2 linked regions of the Bdellovibrio bacteriovorus genome follow. Each later gene encodes a partner of the first gene's protein in a complex. Links are inferred from orthologs where the notes say so. Each region holds a gene or a part of one and is shown on either strand. Other genes may lie near its edges. The genes, in order: nusB and rpsJ.

What was found.
Region 2: the proteins of nusB (region 1) and rpsJ are in contact, whole or in part, in a solved structure (PDB 3D3B), measured with the Escherichia coli proteins. The link is inferred for Bdellovibrio bacteriovorus from one-to-one orthologs.

Annotation. Positions count from the first base shown.
Region 1 is NZ_LUKF01000012.1:185,018-193,439, forward strand. What follows is about bases 2,811-5,704. They hold nusB (transcription antitermination factor NusB), read right to left. Parts: upstream 4,515-5,704; coding sequence 4,107-4,514; downstream 2,811-4,106. Other genes in these bases: AZI85_RS07630 (pyruvate, water dikinase regulatory protein), read right to left, coding at 2,811-3,056; AZI85_RS07635 (hypothetical protein), read right to left, coding at 3,056-3,613; AZI85_RS07640 (hypothetical protein), read right to left, coding at 3,655-4,107; nrdR (transcriptional regulator NrdR), read right to left, coding at 4,453-5,037; AZI85_RS07655 (hypothetical protein), read left to right, coding at 5,203-5,704. Also shown: AZI85_RS07610 (hypothetical protein), read left to right, coding at 1-211; AZI85_RS07615 (hypothetical protein), read left to right, coding at 281-703; AZI85_RS07620 (hypothetical protein), read left to right, coding at 778-1,803; AZI85_RS07625 (hypothetical protein), read left to right, coding at 1,800-2,207; more of AZI85_RS07630, read right to left, coding at 2,208-2,810; more of AZI85_RS07655, read left to right, coding at 5,705-5,835; AZI85_RS07660 (RsmB/NOP family class I SAM-dependent RNA methyltransferase), read left to right, coding at 5,832-7,022; AZI85_RS07665 (hypothetical protein), read left to right, coding at 7,028-7,636; AZI85_RS07670 (hypothetical protein), read left to right, coding at 7,734-8,422. UniProt on the Escherichia coli protein: Part of the processive rRNA transcription and antitermination complex (rrnTAC). The complex forms an RNA-chaperone ring around the RNA exit tunnel of RNA polymerase (RNAP).
Region 2 is NZ_LUKF01000016.1:261,869-270,689, reverse strand. The notes cover bases 1,111-3,999. They hold rpsJ (30S ribosomal protein S10), read left to right. Parts: upstream 1,111-2,340; coding sequence 2,341-2,658; downstream 2,659-3,999. Other genes in these bases: rplW (50S ribosomal protein L23), read left to right, coding at 3,967-3,999; rplD (50S ribosomal protein L4), read left to right, coding at 3,338-3,967; rplC (50S ribosomal protein L3), read left to right, coding at 2,668-3,336; fusA (elongation factor G), read left to right, coding at 1,111-2,135. In the rest of the region: rpsG (30S ribosomal protein S7), read left to right, coding at 1-20; more of fusA, read left to right, coding at 30-1,110; more of rplW, read left to right, coding at 4,000-4,245; rplB (50S ribosomal protein L2), read left to right, coding at 4,248-5,066; rpsS (30S ribosomal protein S19), read left to right, coding at 5,076-5,366; rplV (50S ribosomal protein L22), read left to right, coding at 5,379-5,711; rpsC (30S ribosomal protein S3), read left to right, coding at 5,714-6,379; rplP (50S ribosomal protein L16), read left to right, coding at 6,366-6,773; rpmC (50S ribosomal protein L29), read left to right, coding at 6,778-6,969; rpsQ (30S ribosomal protein S17), read left to right, coding at 6,979-7,248; rplN (50S ribosomal protein L14), read left to right, coding at 7,260-7,628; rplE (50S ribosomal protein L5), read left to right, coding at 7,640-8,179; rpsN (30S ribosomal protein S14), read left to right, coding at 8,192-8,497; rpsH (30S ribosomal protein S8), read left to right, coding at 8,508-8,821. UniProt on the Escherichia coli protein: Involved in the binding of tRNA to the ribosomes. Part of the processive rRNA transcription and antitermination complex (rrnTAC). The complex forms an RNA-chaperone ring around the RNA exit tunnel of RNA polymerase (RNAP).

The sequences.
Region 1 (8,422 bases):
CCTGCATGAATTGGTCTATCGAGAAGCCAAATTTGCGAAGGGGCCCCTTAAAAACACGACTCGAGTGCGTCGCTATACGGGATATATCTTTTCGACGCGCTTAAAAAGCGATTCTCCCGAGGCGTATCGGCAGTTTTTAGAGGACTCCAACCTTAGTTCTGATGAAGACTATTGCGACGCAAATCACCGTATTTATCAAAAAACACACTAAACAAGCTTTCGGTCAGCTTTGGAATTGACATGATTTCCAGCTGGGAATAGCAAAAGGGGTGGAGGTTTTATGAAATCCCTGTTTTTGCTGTTGAGCTTGATGGCTACCAATGCCTTTGCTGCCGCGGATTCCGTGGGTGTGTTTCATCGTCCTGAAAAAGTGGTTGTTCTGGTGAACGAGCACGGCAGTCAGGGTCGTTTGCAGGGCTTTATGGATGCTCTTCAAGCTCAAGACCAACTTCTTTGGCTGTCACAAGATGAAAGCATCAAGATTCAATGCGGTCGTAATGCAACCGATGCCAGCTGTACTTTCCGTTTCTTTCCTTCAGACAGTGTGAGTGTGGAATCGCGCTCCGTAAACGCTTTCACAGAAGGAAAAAGCCTGGCGAAAAATCCTTATGAAATGCACTTCGAAAGCTCCAACGGCGATAAATTTACTTTGAAAGTAGAAGAACAAGGGATTTCGTTCTGGGGAAGTAAGAAGCCGCTTTAAGGTCCAGTCTATAAATCAAAGTCCTGTTTAAAAGGGGCTTTGAAAAACCAAAAAGGCCAAGAGACAATGTCTCTATGGCCTTTTTCTTTTTCCTGACATTCTCTTTTCTTGCGGGCGCCGCTGAGCCGGACAACTTTTCGGCCCGTCATTCTCCCAACACTGTTGTTGCTAATGCGGATATCAACCGTGTTGTGAATTCCGTTCTTTCTTTGGCAACCGATCAGTTTCAGGCTCGAAATCGCTGTGATCGCGAAAAATTCCTGCAGTTTTTAGAAGACGACTTAGACCGCAACTTTCCTAAAGTGGATAATTATATTTATTTAAATGCTCCTTTTGCGGGTCCCAAGTCCTATGAGGAAACGCCGCTGAATAAATTCCGTGGTTATGGAAAAGTTTTTTTCTCTCCGTCCGTCAAATTGGAAGTGAAAGGTAAAAGCTTCTTTGTCGGCTTAGATAAGATAGATCACTTTTTTTCCCACGGATACCTCTACTGGCAAATGGCCGGAAAAAAAGGGAAGCTCGATAAAGAGAAAGTTCAAAACGCACTGCAAGTGGGAATAGAACAAGAAAATGGTCCGTGGGGCTTAAAGAGCTCTGGCGTAAAATCTTACGCGGACTTAGCGGCAAATTATGCAGGTTTAAGTTTTTGGAGCCAGCTTTTAGACGGCCCGTCACCGATGATTGTCTGCGAAAATGGACGCTTTGTTCAGAAACGTTCTTTTGATATCGCAAACTACTTCTCCGAAGCCATGGATGAAACGATTAACTGCAATAGTTACGCGACAAAGGAAATGCTATCGGCAGTAGAAAAAATGACGGCCCCTTGGAATATGGAATGTCCTGTAAAGGCGAAGGCCTGTGACGAACTCAAAAAGAATTACCCTGCTGATGTGGCAAGTAAAATTCTGCACCCACGTTGCCTGGGGACGGGTGATTCACAGTTAGAAGAGGCTTCTGCAAAAACCACGAAAGACATTATCGATATGGCGGGCGCCGCGGTTTCCGGTGGTCCGCAGTACTTGCTTTTTAAGATGTTTGGTCAAAACAAAAAGCACCAAGCGCAACCTCAGGGTGCAAACGCGGGTGGAGGCCAACGATGAATAAATCGCAGATGCTGGCTTTTGCCTTCTTAGTATCAATGAGTGCGACAGCGGTTTCTCAAGGCGATTTAGGGACGGCACAGAAAACCTGGGATCACTATAAGAACTGTCATGCCTTCAAAGACGATGATACCAAACTTATTAACTGCACTGAACCTGCCATCGAAAGCAAGCTGTCGCGTCCTGAAAAGCTCAAGCTGCTTGAGTTCTTGATATTAGGCTACGACTTCAGCGAACTTAGAAAGTGCCGCAAAGAAGACCGCGTGCAACCGACGCGACCCTTAGCGACGTCCCAATACTTCTGCATGGACGTCAAAGGAAGCGAAAAATCCATGCAAGGTTATGTCGAGTTTATAAAAGAAAAAGGCTCTGCAAAAATCAGAGCCCTTAAGTTTTCATTTTAATTAAAAGATCACACTGTCAGGAAGGCCCAAGCGAGCTGCGATAATACGCACGATCTCGGAAGCATTTTCTTCCAGCGCTCGTTCGGTCACATTAAAGACGGGCCAGCGACGATTCTGTTTAAAGATCTTTTCCGCGTACTCAATTTCTTTAGCGATATGGGACATGGAAGCGTACTCGCCACCAGGGTCTTGACCGAATTTTTCCAAACGACTTTTGCGGATTCTTTGCAGAGACTCCATATCGATGATTAAGCCTACGATACGACGTTGATCGATTTTGAAAAGTTCCTCTGGCAAAGGAGTATCTAAGACCATAGGAACGTTCGCCACTTTCCAACCTTTATGGCTTAGAAAGATGGATAGCGGTGTTTTACTGGTACGAGAAATACCAACAAGCACGATGTCCGCTTTATCAAGTTCCGCAAACGTTTTACCGTCATCATGTTTCACGGTGTACTCAATGGCTTCGATGCGTTTAAAGTAGCGCTCGTCGACCGCTCGTAAGGCGCCGACGTGAGACTCTGAGTGTTCACCAAAGAAAGTATCCAAGGTTCCTAAGAGCGGTCCCAAAAGATCGAAGTAGGGAATGCCTTTTCCAGAAGCGATCTCGCGGATTTTATTTCTTAGCTGCTGGCTGGCTACGGTGTAAGCCAACATCCCACGGCGTTCGAAGCACTCTTCGATCACGGCTTCAGCTTGAGTTTCCGTGCGCACATTTTTACAACGAATGATATTGATATCTTTGGTTGAATACTGAACCAAAGCGGCGCGAATCATCGTCGCGGCTGTTTCACCTGTAGAATCTGAAAGAATATAGATCGTGTAGGTTTTGTTATCAGCGTCGCTCATTAGTCAGCAAATCCGTTGATCAATGCCCGGCGCACGTTTTCGATATGATCCTTCAACCACAGGTCAGCAAAACCAGAGAATAAAATAAACGCAAAGTCCGGGCTGGCTTTAATCAAAAGACACGTCGTTTTATTTTCGGGATCCAAGTGTTGCAACTGAAGCTTTTCCAGCATCGCACGCGAATCTGTTTTAAGAACAGACAGCAAAGTCATATCCGGAATTTTCACGATAGCTTTTCCATTGTTTTTTAAAAGCTGTGTGCTGCCTTTGTGAAAAGAAGCTTGAGCTTTCCATTGGCCATCATGATTTTCCAACAAGATGCCGGAATCAAAAAGCATTGCTAGTCGAGAAAACACGACAATCGCACGATCAATATGATCTTCAGGAAGACCTTGAGAAATTCCGCGCACCAAAGCCAGGTCGCGAGAAGCTTCAAAAAGAGCCGCGTGGTTTTCGCTCTCTTCCACTTTGTTTTCAAAATCATTGTCCAAGAAAGACTCTAAACGTCTTTGCACCATTGAAATTTTTGAAACCAGTGTTTGAGATAATTTTTCCATGAACAACGCTCCTCACTTTCATTGTGAGAAAGAAAAGCGCGTTAATCAAGCACGACGGTGAAATCTTGGAAGCTGTGGTGAACTTGCCATTCTTGTTGAACTTTCCCGGCACTTTGTCCAGGTGGCAAGAAGAGACGCAAAGAAGGCTCTTTCAGTTTATGCCAAACTTCAAAAACTTGCGCGATCCAAGGCCCTAAGTTGTCCTGCCATGGAACGATAACCACCCACTTGTTCGGCAAAAGTTCTTCCGAAGCGATCATCAAAGGATGGGATGTTTTAACAGCGAATTGGACTTTAGGAAGTTCGGTTTCGGACAGAACTTCTTGAAGGTAATTAGGAATTGAAGGAGACACGTGGCGCGAGGCTTTGCACAATTGGAAATTCAAATACCAATCTAAGCGCGCTGTCCATTGTGATTTCTCAAGATCCGGTACGATCCACAGCTCTGAGCCGGGATTGAAAGCACTGGCTTGAGAAAGCACACTTAATGCCATTAGTGAGCCTTACCCACTTGATCCAGCAAACCATTGACGAAGCTTGCGGATTCCGTAGTTCCGAATTTTTTGGCGATTTCAACGGCCTCGTTGATCGCGATGTTTTCTTTGATGGGATCTGCGGCAAACTTCATTTCATAAACCGCGACACGCAAGATATTGCGATCGATCGTCGCCATGCGCTCTACTTTCCAATGCGCACTGGAAGCTTGGATTTTAGAATCAATCGCGGCTTTGTTGGATTGAACGCCCGTAACCAAAAGATCGGCGTAAGAAATCACTTCAGGGTCGACAGATTGTTCGAAGACATCAAGAAATGTTTGGTAGCTGATCTGAGGTGCGAACTCAGTTTGAAATAGGATTTGGAGTGCGAGTTCGCGGGCTTGTCGTCTTGCTGTCAGTTTCATTATTCGGCTTCTTTTCGTTTTCTACAAAGTTCATCGCTGTCAGGCTTAATTGTGGATTATTTGCATCGACAAAATCAAGCAGTTCAGCGTCTTCCAAAGTCTCAACAAATTCTTGAACGTCTTTGAAAGTTCGGTACACGCTCGCGAAGCGGATGTAAGCCACGTCGTCGAGTTGTTTAAGTTCAGCCATGACCTTCTTGCCGATCAAGCGTGAAGAGATTTCTGATTCTCCACGATTCACAACCCAGGAAGAGATTCTTTCCACCACGGCATCAATCTGTGCCAAGCCCACCGGGCGTTTTTGGCAGGCCGCTTGAAGACCTTTTAAGATTTTCTCTTTGCTGTAAGGTTCACGACGTCCGTCTTTTTTAATGATGAACGGAAAGGCGAGCATGATAGTTTCTACGGTTGAAAAACGAGCCTTACACTCAAGGCATTCACGACGGCGGCGGATGCTACCATCTTTTTGCACTCTCGTGTCTAGTACTCTGTCATCAGCATGTCCACAGAAGGGGCATTTCATAGTCTTTGGTCCCGCCTTAAACTCGCCTGGAGATTAGGGAGCCGCCGCTAGAGAGTCAATCATCAATTCACCGCGCTTGGGCCAGTCTTATATGTCCACGTGCGTCATGCGCTTAACACCATTGGTAAAAGTTAGTTACACTGAAGACTCAGAATTGAGGTGCGTGTGAAGACTTTTCTCATCATGATTTTGCCCTTGTTAGTTGGTTCCGTTGCTGTGGCTCAGGATTCTCAGCCCGTGGTGGGACGTGATGCCGCCGCGAAATACTTCCAAAAAAGAGAACCTTCGCAAAATTACGGCGGCGGCTATGGCGGAGGCGCCCAGGATCACTATCTCGCATTGCATATCGGTCGCTATATGGGTTCTCAGTCCTACGATTGGGGCAAGAACGGCCAAGAGGATGATGTCGGCAAAATGAACTTCGGCGTCACTTACCGTGTCGGGGAATGGCAGAACTCAATGGATTTGAATCTGCGCCTGGATTACACGGAATTCGATTTGGGTGGTGAGACGCCTTCGAAATTGTCTTTTTTGCCACTTCTGACTTTTCCTGACGCCTCTTCACGTTTTCCACTTTATTTCGGAGCGGGTGTGGGACTGGGAGTTTTTTTCAAACAGGCTTCCAGCAAATCTGCTCTCTCTTTGGATTATCAGCTCGTAGCGGGGGCTCGTTTCTTTGATATTTTTGAAAACACTGGCTTCTTCATCGAAGCTGGATTAAAAAACCACATCCTTTTGCTCTCTTCAGGCCAGTTTAACGGAACCTTCCTCGCTGGCGGATTGGTATTTACGTTTTGAAAATTCATAAGCACTTAGTTGGAACTATTATTGACGCCCTTGATGAAGTCTTTGAACAAGGGCAGTACGCAGACAAAGTTATTCAGCGCAATCTGAAAGCCCAAAAACAATGGGGCGCGCGGGACCGTCGTTTCTTTGCGGAAAGCATTTATGAAATCGTTCGTTGGGAACGTCTTTTGGCGTATCTTGTGGACGACAATGATTTCTGGAAAATCTGGGCCGCTTACTGGATTCGTCAGGGAAATGAACTGCCTGAGTGGGATGAAGTCGCCGACGTCGACGTGAAAGCCGTTCAAGCTCGTCTTAAAGACATGCCTTCCTTCGCGATCGCACAATCCATTCCAGATTGGATGGCGGCTCGTTTAGAAAAAGAGTTGGGGCCTAGTTATAAAGAAACTGTGCGCGCTTTGAATCAGCCTGCGGAGGTTTTCTTACGCACAAATACGTTGAAAACAGATCCCGACACTCTTTTGAAAACTCTTTCAGAGGCGGGGATTTCAGCGACGAAAGTGTCTGCGGATTTGCCTCATGCTTTGAAGTTAACGGAAAGAAAAAACGTCTTTATCACGCAGCCATTTAAAGATGGCTTGTTTGAAGTTCAAGACGCCGCTTCGCAAATGGTTGTTCCTTTATTGGACGTGCAACCAGGTCACCGTGTGGTGGATGCGTGTGCGGGGGCCGGTGGAAAAAGTCTGCACATGGCTTCGCTCATGAAGAACAAAGGGAAGATTATTTCCTTAGATATTCACGAGTGGAAGTTGCAGGAATTGAAAGTGCGTGCTCGTCGTGATGGCGTTGACGTGATTGAGACGCGTTTGATTGATTCAACGAAAGTTATTAAGCGCATGTACGAATCGGCGGATCGTCTTTTGTTAGATGTGCCTTGTTCGGGAATGGGTGTTTTGCGCCGCAATCCTGATACGAAGTGGAAACTGACGAACGAGGAAATTGATCGTCTGCATGCCCTTCAGTACGAAATTCTGACGAGTTATTCTCCGATGACGAAGAAGGGCGGCAAGATGGTTTACGCCACTTGCAGTTTGCTTCCGAGTGAGAATGAAAAACAGATCGAAAGATTCTTGGCAGAGCGCGGGGACGACTGGACTTTGATTAAGCAAATGCACTTACGTCCAGAGGTGGAAGGCTTTGACGGATTCTACGCGGCTCTTCTGGAGCGTCGTAAGTAGAAAAAATGACTCATAATGCGAAGGATGTAATTGATCCTTCGCTGGTTTCTGCCGATAAAGATTCTGTGAAGAAATTCGTTCTGCTTCTAATATTCCTAGTTTCTACATCCGCCTCTGCGGGCACCCTGGTTGAATTGGGTGGCACTTATATGTCTGACAATCTGTCGACCAGTGAGGCGAAAAAATCTTCGAAGTATTTCTATAACGTCGGTGTTCTTTTTAGTCTTAAAAAACACATCTGGGGCGGGTGGAATTACTCTGGCATCTCTCACACGGACAGTGGCGATGAAGAATTGAGTTTTTCTTCTCAAGATACCGGTCCTTATTTGAAATGGCAGTTTGGTCGTAACGAACTTTACAGTTTGGGGGCCGCTTATAACATTTTAAGCCGCGCTTCTTTCAAAAGTGGCAGCGACACAGAAACCTGGCAGGGAACCAGCTTCTGGCTTCAATTTGCCGTCGCCCCGGAAGTTCGTGAGGGCTTTCACATCGGTGCTTCATTAAATTATTATCTGGCAAGCTACACAAAGAAGACTGTGGACAATGTTGAATCCAGCACGTCGAACTCAAAATCCTGGATATTTCCAATGCTTATGCTAACTAAAGAATGGTAACGCAACGCGCGCTCTTTTCGTTGGCACACTTCTTTTTCATTTGAAAGCTCGTATTCAGCTTGATAGAACCCTCGGCAACAATTTAAGGGGGTCCACAATGATTCGTTCTCTAGTAGCAATGGCTTTGACTTTGGGAATGGCTACTTCTGCTTTCGCAGCAGACAACGCTTATTTCGAAATCAAAAAAGTAAAAGTTACTGACGTCACTGAGCAATACGCTCCACAAATGGAATTGTTCGCGAAAAAAGCGAATGGTTTGAATGCAGACTGCAACTCTTCTCAAATGCCTTTGGCGCCAAAATTCACTGGCGACAGAACATTGGGTTCTGTGAATCCTCTAGACGCTGTTGAATTGATCGTAGATCAAATCATCAACATCGGTAAAAAAATCTTCAACGTGATTAATGCGGGTCGCCCCGTTGTAAACATCAACTTGGACACTGCAAACGCTCTTCCAAAAGGTTTGTCTTGCTGGTCAGATCTTTCTGGTTGGAACATCCCTCAATCTAAAGTTTACAACGTTCAATACGAAAATGGTTTCGGTATGACAGTTGTAGATTTCACTTACCGTGTCACTTACACTGCGGGTGGTTCTGCTGACGGTATCGGTAAATACATCACAAACGCGACTTTCCAACCTGCGAACGTATCTGTAGGCTGGGGCTTCCAATTGGACGCTACGGCGGTAATCCCTTCTGTATTCAACACAGGTTCAAAACGTGATCCAGTTGCAGGAATGCAAATGAACATGGAATGGAAAGTGACTTCGCCAATGGCTCACGAACA
Region 2 (8,821 bases), on another replicon or contig:
TCTCTCACTACAATTGGTAATCTGTTTACATGTCAGCTAAAGATCCTAAAGTTGTAGCTGATCTCAAGTATACTCGTAATATCGGCATCATGGCTCACATTGATGCCGGTAAGACGACCACTACCGAACGCATTCTTTACTACACAGGTAAAAGTCATAAAATCGGCGAAGTTCATGATGGCGATGCTACCATGGACTGGATGGTTCAAGAGCAAGAACGTGGTATCACAATCACTTCTGCCGCGACCATGGCGTTCTGGAAAGATCATAGAATCAACATCATCGATACTCCGGGGCACGTGGATTTCACTATTGAAGTGGAGCGTTCTTTGCGCGTCCTCGATGGCGCGATTGCGGTATTCGACGGTGTGAACGGTGTTGAGCCTCAGTCTGAAACCGTTTGGAAACAAGCCGACAAATATAAAGTTCCAAGAATCTGTTTCGTTAATAAAATGGACCGTGTGGGTGCTGACTTTGTGATGTCTTACGGGACAATCAAAGACAAGCTCAATGCGAACCCAATCCCTGTTCAAGTTCCTATCGGTATGGAAGACACCTTTCGCGGTGTTGTCGATTTGTTAGAAAATCGCGCTTACATGTGGGACCAATCAGGAATGGGTGACCATTTCGAAATTACCGATGTTCCCAATGACATGAAGGAAGAAGTCACTCGCTTCCGTACAGAAGTCATTGAAAAGATCGTTGAGTTTGAAGACGAACTTTTAGAGAAGTATCTGAATGGCGAAGAAGTGACTGTGGCTGAATTGAAGCGCGCTCTTCGTAAAGGAACTCTCGAACTTAAAGCTTTCCCAGTATTCTGTGGGGCGGCTTTCAAAAACAAAGGTGTGCAACCTTTGCTTGATGGTGTGATCGACTATTTGCCTTCTCCTATTGAAGTGCCAGATATCGTAGGTCATGATCCACAAAAACCAGAAAAAGAAATTGTATGTAAGACAGACTTCGATGCGAATGTCGCAGCGTTGGCTTTCAAAATTGCCAATGATCCATTTGCTGGAACTTTGACTTACATCCGCGTGTACTCTGGCGAAGTGAAAGTGGGCGACCAACTTTTCAATCCGCGCACAGAGAAAAAAGAACGCATCCAAAAATTAGTTAAGATGCACGCGAACTCTCGTGAAGAGATCACAAGCTTGAAAGCCGGCGATATCGGCGCGGTTGTTGGTCTTAAGTTCACTGCGACCGGGGACACTCTTTGCGAGACGTCTCACGCTGTCGTTCTAGAAACGATCACTTTCCCTGAACCTGTTATTTCTGTGGCGATCGAAGCGAAGTCTTCAGCCGACCAGGAAAAAATGCTTCAGGGCTTGGAAAAATTGGGTAAAGAAGATCCTTCCTGCCGTCTAAGAAATGACCCGGAAACAGGTCAAATTCTTTTGTCGGGGATGGGAGAACTTCACTTAGAGATCCTTGTTGACCGTCTTTTGCGCGAGCATAAAGTTCAGGCCAACGTGGGTAACCCTCAGGTGTCTTATCGCGAAGGCATCTCATCTTCAGCTACGGTTGAACACGTTTACGAACGTGAAGTGGCGGGTGAGCAGCAGTATGCGAAAGTTTCTTTGACGATTGAGCCGATCTCTCAACATGACGGCATTCAATTCGTATCCAAAGTTTCTGTGTCTAAAGAATTTACAGCTCCTTTCTTAAAAGCAGTCGAGAACGGCTTTAAAGAGGCTGCCGAAGTAGGCCCTCTTGCGAGTTATTCTATGATCGGTATTAAGGGGACTTTAAATTCAGTAGAAGTGCGTCCCGAGGCTTCCAGTGAAATGGCCTTTAAAGCGGCTACTTCCCTGGCTTTCCGTGATGCCGTGAAAAGTGCGACTGTTGAACTTCTAGAGCCCATCTTTAAGTTAGAAGTCACTTGTCCCGATGAATTCGTCGGCAATGTGGTGGGGGATTTAAATTCCCGCCGTGGAAAAATTCTCACGATGAACGCCAAAGTCGGTGGCGGTCAGGTGATTTCTGCGGAAGCCCCATTAGCGAACCTATTCGGTTATGCGACCAATGTGCGCAGTCTGAGTCAGGGAAGAGCAAGTTTCAGTATGGAATTTTTGGAATATGCCGTGGTTCCAGCCAAGGCAAAAACCGAAATTCTCCACAAAATGGGAAGATATTAAAAAATTAATAATTTCCCTTTGACAAAGGGTTTTACAGTGCGCATACTCGCGCACTCATAGCGTCTACAACTTACAAAAAACCTCCCGCGTGAGTGAAATCGCAGGCCGCAAGGGCTAATTCGGGACAAGTTTTCGATGGGGTTAAAGCGCATTTTAGTTAATTTGCTAGTAATTACGATACTTTAAAAAGAAGAAGAGTGTCCATATGCAAAGTCAGAAGATTAGAATCAGATTGAAGGCATTCGATCATAAATTGCTTGATCAATCGACGAAAGAAATCGTCGAAACAGCACGTCGTACTGGTGCGAAGGTTGCGGGTCCAATCCCTCTTCCAACTCGTATCAACCGCTACACAGTGTTGCGTTCTCCTCACGTAGATAAAAAATCTCGTGAGCAATTCGAAGTGAGAACACACAAGCGTATGCTCGATATTTTAGAACCCACTCAGCAGACTGTCGATCAGCTCATGAAACTCGACCTCTCAGCTGGCGTTGATGTTGAAATCAAACTTTCAGCAATCTAGGAGTAAACAGTGAGCGAAACTACACAAACTACAAATTCAAACGAGCAAGGCCTGAAGCTGAACGGCCTGTTCGCATTCAAAGAAGGTATGGCTACCATTTACAATGAAAATGGTGAGGCAGTTCCTGTAACAGTTCTTCGTTATGAGCCTTGGTTTGTTTCTCAAATCAAAACTAACGAAGCTGATGGCTACGAAGCTATTCAAGTAGCTTGCCATCCTAAAAAAGCTAAAAATTCAAACAAAGCAGAAAAAGGTCACTTGGCTAAATCTGGTTTTGAAAATGGCGCGCAATTCGTAAAAGAAATCCGCCAATCAATCCCTGATGGCGTGACTGTTGGTGCGCAAATCTCTATCGACTCATTGGTTAAAGGTGATTTCGTAAAAATCACTTCTAAATCTAAAGGTAAAGGTTTCGCTGGTGTTATGAAGCGTTGGAACTTCGCCGGTGGTCCTGGTGCCCACGGTTCTAAATTCCACCGTCGTCCGGGTTCTTCTGGTAACAGAACATGGCCGGGTCGTGTAATGCCTGGTAAAAAATTCCCTGGTCATTTGGGTAACGAAACAGTGACTGTAAAAAATGTTGAGATCGTTCAAGTTCTAGCGGACGAAAACGTTCTTATGGTTAAGGGTCCTGTTCCTGGTGCCAGAAACACTTTAGTTAAGTTGGTGAGAGAATAGTATGGCAACAGTAAACGTATTAAACTGGAAAAAAGAAAAAGTTGGATCAGTTGAATTGGCTGCTGACGTGTTCGAAGCTCCTGTTAAAAAGGAAGTTCTTCACACTGTAGTTCAATGGCAATTGGCGGCTCGTCGTCAAGGTACACACATGACTAAAACAAAAGGTCTTGTGTCTGGTGGCGGTAAAAAGCCATTCAAACAAAAAGGTACTGGTGGAGCTCGTCAAGGTTCTTCACGTTCTCCTTTGATGCCTGGTGGTGGTACTATGTTCGGTCCACAACCTCGTAGCTACGCTTTCGTTCTACCTAAAAAAGTTCGTCGTTTAGGTTTGAGCATGGCACTTTCTCACCTTCAAAAAGAAGGCAAGTTGTTCATCGTGGACAGCATGCAATCTGAAGGTAAAACTGCTGAGCTTAACAAACGTTTGAAAGCTTTCGGTCTAACAAAAGCTGTTTTGGTTGACGCTGCTGTGAACGAAAAGTTCGGTCGCGCTTCTAAAAACTTACAATCTTTCAAATACTTCCCAGTTGAAGGTTTGAACGTATTCGATCTATTGAAATACGATGCAGCAGTGATCACTAAAGACTCTGTAGCAAAAATCGTAGATCGTTGCTCATTGGAGAAAGCGTAATGAAACAAGTAATTAAAGCTCCTCTTATCACAGAGAAAAATACATATCACAACGCTGCTGGCGTGTATGTGTTCGAAGTAGATCTTAAGTCTACTAAGACTGACATCAAAGCTGCGGTAGAAAAGAACTTCAAAGTGAAAGTAGACAGCGTTAGAACTAGCGTTTGCCGCGGTCACTCGAAGTACACTAAATTCGGATTAACAAAGGTCCCTTACTGGAAAAAAGCTTACGTTAAGCTTGTTGAAGGTGAGAAGATCGCTCTTTTTGAGGGAGTATAAAGATGGGTATTAAAACATTTGCCCCACGCTCTCATGGTCGCAGAGGAATGACTGGTTTCGATTTCAAAGAAATCACGAAAACAACTCCAGAGAAATCTCTAGTTGAACCTCTACATAATAAAGCTGCTCGTAACAACCACGGTCAAATCACTATCCGTCACCAAGGTGGCGGTCATAAAAGAAAATACCGTTTGGTTGATTTCAAAAGAACTAAAGTAGACGTTCCAGCAAAAGTTGTTGCGATCGAGTACGATCCAAACAGAACTTGCCGTATCGCTCTTATCTCTTACGTAGATGGCGCGAAAGCGTACATCATCGCTCCAGTTGGATTGAACGTAGGTGATACAGTTCTTTCTTCTGATAAAGCCGACATCAAACCAGGTAACTGCCTTTCTTTGGCTGCGATCCCAGTTGGTACTGTGATCCACAACATCGAAATGCGTCCGGGTAAAGGTGGTCAAGTTTGCCGTGGCGCGGGTGCTACAGCAACTTTGGCTGGTAAAGGTGAACAATACTGCCAAGTACGTATGCCGTCTGGCGAATTGAAGCAAATCTTGTCTGTGTGCAAAGCTTCAATCGGTCAAGTTGGTAACACTGACAACGAAAACATCAATCTTGGTAAAGCAGGTCGCTCTCGTTGGAGAGGTATCCGTCCTTCAGTTCGTGGTATGCACATGAACCCTGTCGACCATCCATTGGGTGGTGGTGAGGGTGTTGGTAAAGGGCATCACCCGGTAACTCCTTGGGGTCAACCTTGTAAGGGTTACAAAACGAGAAATAACAAGAGAACCAACTCTTCAATTATCAAGAGACGTAAGTAGGAGTAAAAGGTGGCACGCTCGATTAAAAAAGGTCCATTCGTCGATTTGCATCTTCAAAAGAAGATCGACACTGCGATCGAAAAAAATGATAAAAAAGTTATTAAAACTTGGTCTCGCCGCTCAACAATTCTTCCAGAGACAATTGGACTGACTTTTGCGGTTCATAACGGAAGAAAGTTCGTTCCAGTTTACATCACTGAGAACATGATTGGTCACAAACTCGGTGAGTTTGCTCCAACAAGAACTTTCCAAGGTCACGCCGAGAAGAAAGCAGCTGCTCCTGCTGCTGCGAAGAAGTAATAGAGGTTGATTATGGAAGTTAAAGCAAGCTTGAAATATGCAAGAGTAGGCGCTCAGAAAGCAAGATTGGTTGTTGACCTAGTTCGCGGTAAAGACGTGAACGAAGCAGTAAAAACTCTCACTTTCTTGAATAAGAAAACTGCTGGTATGGTAAAAAAGCTAATCGAATCTGCGGTTGCTAACGCAGAATACAAAAAGGTTATGGATGTTGATAATCTTTATGTTAAAGCTATCTGGGTTGATCAAGGCCCTGTTCTTAAAAGATTCCGTCCTCGCGCTCAAGGGCGTGCTTTCGGAGTTCGCAAGAAGACCAGCCACATTAACGTAGTACTCGAGGAGAAATAGTCGTGGGACAAAAGGTTAATCCAATTGGTCTAAGAGTTGGTGTTATCAGAACGTGGGACTCTCGCTGGTATGCGAAGGGTAACCAATATTTTGAAAATCTCCACGAAGACATCCGCTTAAGAAAGTATTTGAAAAATAAGCTTAAGCACGCGGGTGTAGCGAAAATTGAAATGGAACGTGCAGCGAAGAAGATTAAAATCATCATCTCTACTGCTCGTCCAGGTGTTGTAATTGGTAAAAAAGGTACTGGTATTGATTCACTTAAAGCGGAAGTTCAAAAACTTACACCCAACGAAGTTTTCTTGAGCATCCAAGAAGTGCGCAAGCCAGACCTCGATGCTCAGCTCGTCGCTGAGAGTATTGCTCAACAACTTGAGAAACGTATCTCTTGGAGAAGAGCACTTAAAAAAGCTATTGCAGCTGCTATCAAAGGCGGCGTGAGAGGTATCAAGATCCGTGTTTCAGGACGTCTTGATGGAGCCGAAATTGCTCGTTCAGAGTGGTACAATGAGAAGAGTGTTCCTCTTCATACATTGCGTGCAGATATCGACTACGGTACTGCTGAAGCTTTGACTGCATACGGAATCATCGGCATGAAAGTATGGATCTATAAAGGCGATATCTTATCTGCTCGCGAAGTTGAGGAGGCAGGTCGTGTTAAGTCCTAAAAGAGTAAAATGGCGTAAACAATTTGTAGGCCGCGCAACTGGTTTTGCTTACAGAGGTTCTAACCTTGATTTCGGAGACTACGGTCTTCAAGCTATCGAGGAAGGCCGTCTGACAGCTCGTCAGTTGGAAGCTGGTCGTATTGCTATCTCACGTTCAGTAAAACGTGGTGGTAAAATCTGGTGCCGTGTGTTCCCGAACATCCCAGTAACTAAGAAACCTGCTGAAACTCGTATGGGTAGCGGTAAAGGTAATCCGGAGTTGTGGGTAGCACGCGTTCTTCCTGGAAAAGTTCTTTTCGAAATGAACGGTGTGACTCGTGAACAAGCTAAAGAAGCTTTCGAACGCGCAGCTCACAAACTTCCTTTCAAAACTCGTTTCTTGGTGAGGGAGTAGTTTTATGAAGTTCGTTGAGATTCAAGATCTTTCTGTAACTGAATTGAAGAAGAAAAGAGCAGCTCTTTCTGAAGAGTTGTTCCAAGCACGTATCAAGAATTCAATTGGTCAACTTTCAAACCCAATTGAAATTCGTAATCTTCGCCGCAACATCGCTAAAATCAATACAGCGATTGTTAAAAAAGTGGCGAGATAGAGGTAGAGAATGACTGAAACTAATACTAGAGGACGTAAAATTGAAGTCGTAGGTGAAGTTATCAGTGACAAGATGGATAAAACTATCTCTGTCCTCATCTACCGCATGGTGAAACATCCAAAGTACGGTAAGTACGTTAAGAAGACATCTGTTTTCAAGGCTCATGACGAAAAGAACCAAGCTAAAACTGGTGACATCGTTAAGATCCGTGAAACTCGTCCTCTTAGCAAAACTAAGCGTTGGACTTTGGCTGAAGTTGTTGAAACGGCTAAGGCGTAAGGGGAGTTGTCATGATTCAAATGCAAACTAGACTAAATGTAGCTGACAACTCTGGCGCTAAAGAAGTTATGTGCGTAAAGGTTCTTGGTGGTTCAAAACGCCGTGTAGCATCTATCGGTGATGTTATCGTTGTTTCTATCAAAGAAGCTTTGCCAAACGCTAAAGTTAAAAAAGGTGATGTTGCTAAAGCAGTTGTTGTAAGAACAGTGCAAAAACTTCGTCGTCCAGACGGATCTTATATCCGTTTTGATGATAACTCTGCAGTTCTTATCAACGCTTCTAAGGAACCAATTGGAACACGTATCTTTGGCCCAGTTGCCAGAGAATTGAGAGCTAAGTCGTTCGTTAAGATCGTATCTTTGGCTCCGGAAGTTCTATAAGGGGTGATGAGATGAATCGCTTACATACAAAATACAGAAAAGAGATCGCTCCCGCTCTTCAAAAACAATTGGGTGCTAAAAACGTGATGCAAGTTCCTCGTTTAGAGAAAATCACTCTAAGCGTGTGCTTGAGCGAAGCAGTTCAAAATCCAAAAATTTTGAACACTGTTGTTGACGAGATCACTGCGATCACTGGTCAAAAAGCTGTTATCACTAAAGCTAAAAAAGCTATCTCTAACTTCAAATTGCGTGCTGGCATCCCATTGGGTGTTCGCGTGACTTTGAGAAGAGAAAAAATGTGGTCTTTCATGGATCGTTTGAACACCTTGGCACTTCCTCGCGTAAGAGACTTCCGCGGTTTGCCAAATAAAGGTTTCGACGGCCGTGGTAACTACAACATGGGTTTGAAAGAGCAAATCGTGTTCCCTGAGATCAACTACGATAAAGTTGATAAAACTCGCGGTATGAACATCACTATTTGTACAACTGCTAAAAACGACGCTGAGGGCAGAGCGCTTCTTGAAGCACTTGGCATGCCCTTCAGAAAGTAAGAGGGGTGTAACTTGGCTCGTAAAGCAAGCATTGAAAAAAATAATAAAAGAAAAGAACTTTCTAAAAGATACGCTCAATATAGAAAAGAGCTTAGAGAGAAAGCTGTCGACATGAAGCTTTCTGACGAAGAAAGAGATGGAGCTCGTAAAAAGCTTCAAGCTCTTCGTCGTGATACAAATCCAAACCGCGTTATCACTCGCTGTGAATTGACGGGTCGCCCTCGTGGTAACTACCGCAAATTCGGTTTGTCTCGTATCGCTTTCAGACAATTGGCTCTTGACGGTAAATTGCCTGGCGTAACGAAAGCAAGTTGGTAAGAGGATCACTATGGATACAATCTCTCAGTTCCTTACAATGATTAGAAATGCTGGAGCAGCGAAACACGAAAAAGTGGATCTTCCTGCTTCAAAAGTAAGAGCGGGTATTGCTCAAATCCTCGTTAACGAAGGTTTGATCAGAAGCTTCAAAGTCGCTAAAGACAGCAAACAAGGCATTATGCGTGTTTACTTGAAATACGACGAAGCTGGAAACCACGTGATCAATTCTATCGACCGCGTATCTCGTCCAGGTCGTAGAGTTTATGTTAAATCTGACAAGATTCCGACAGTTCGTTCTGGTATGGGTATGTCCATCATCAGCAC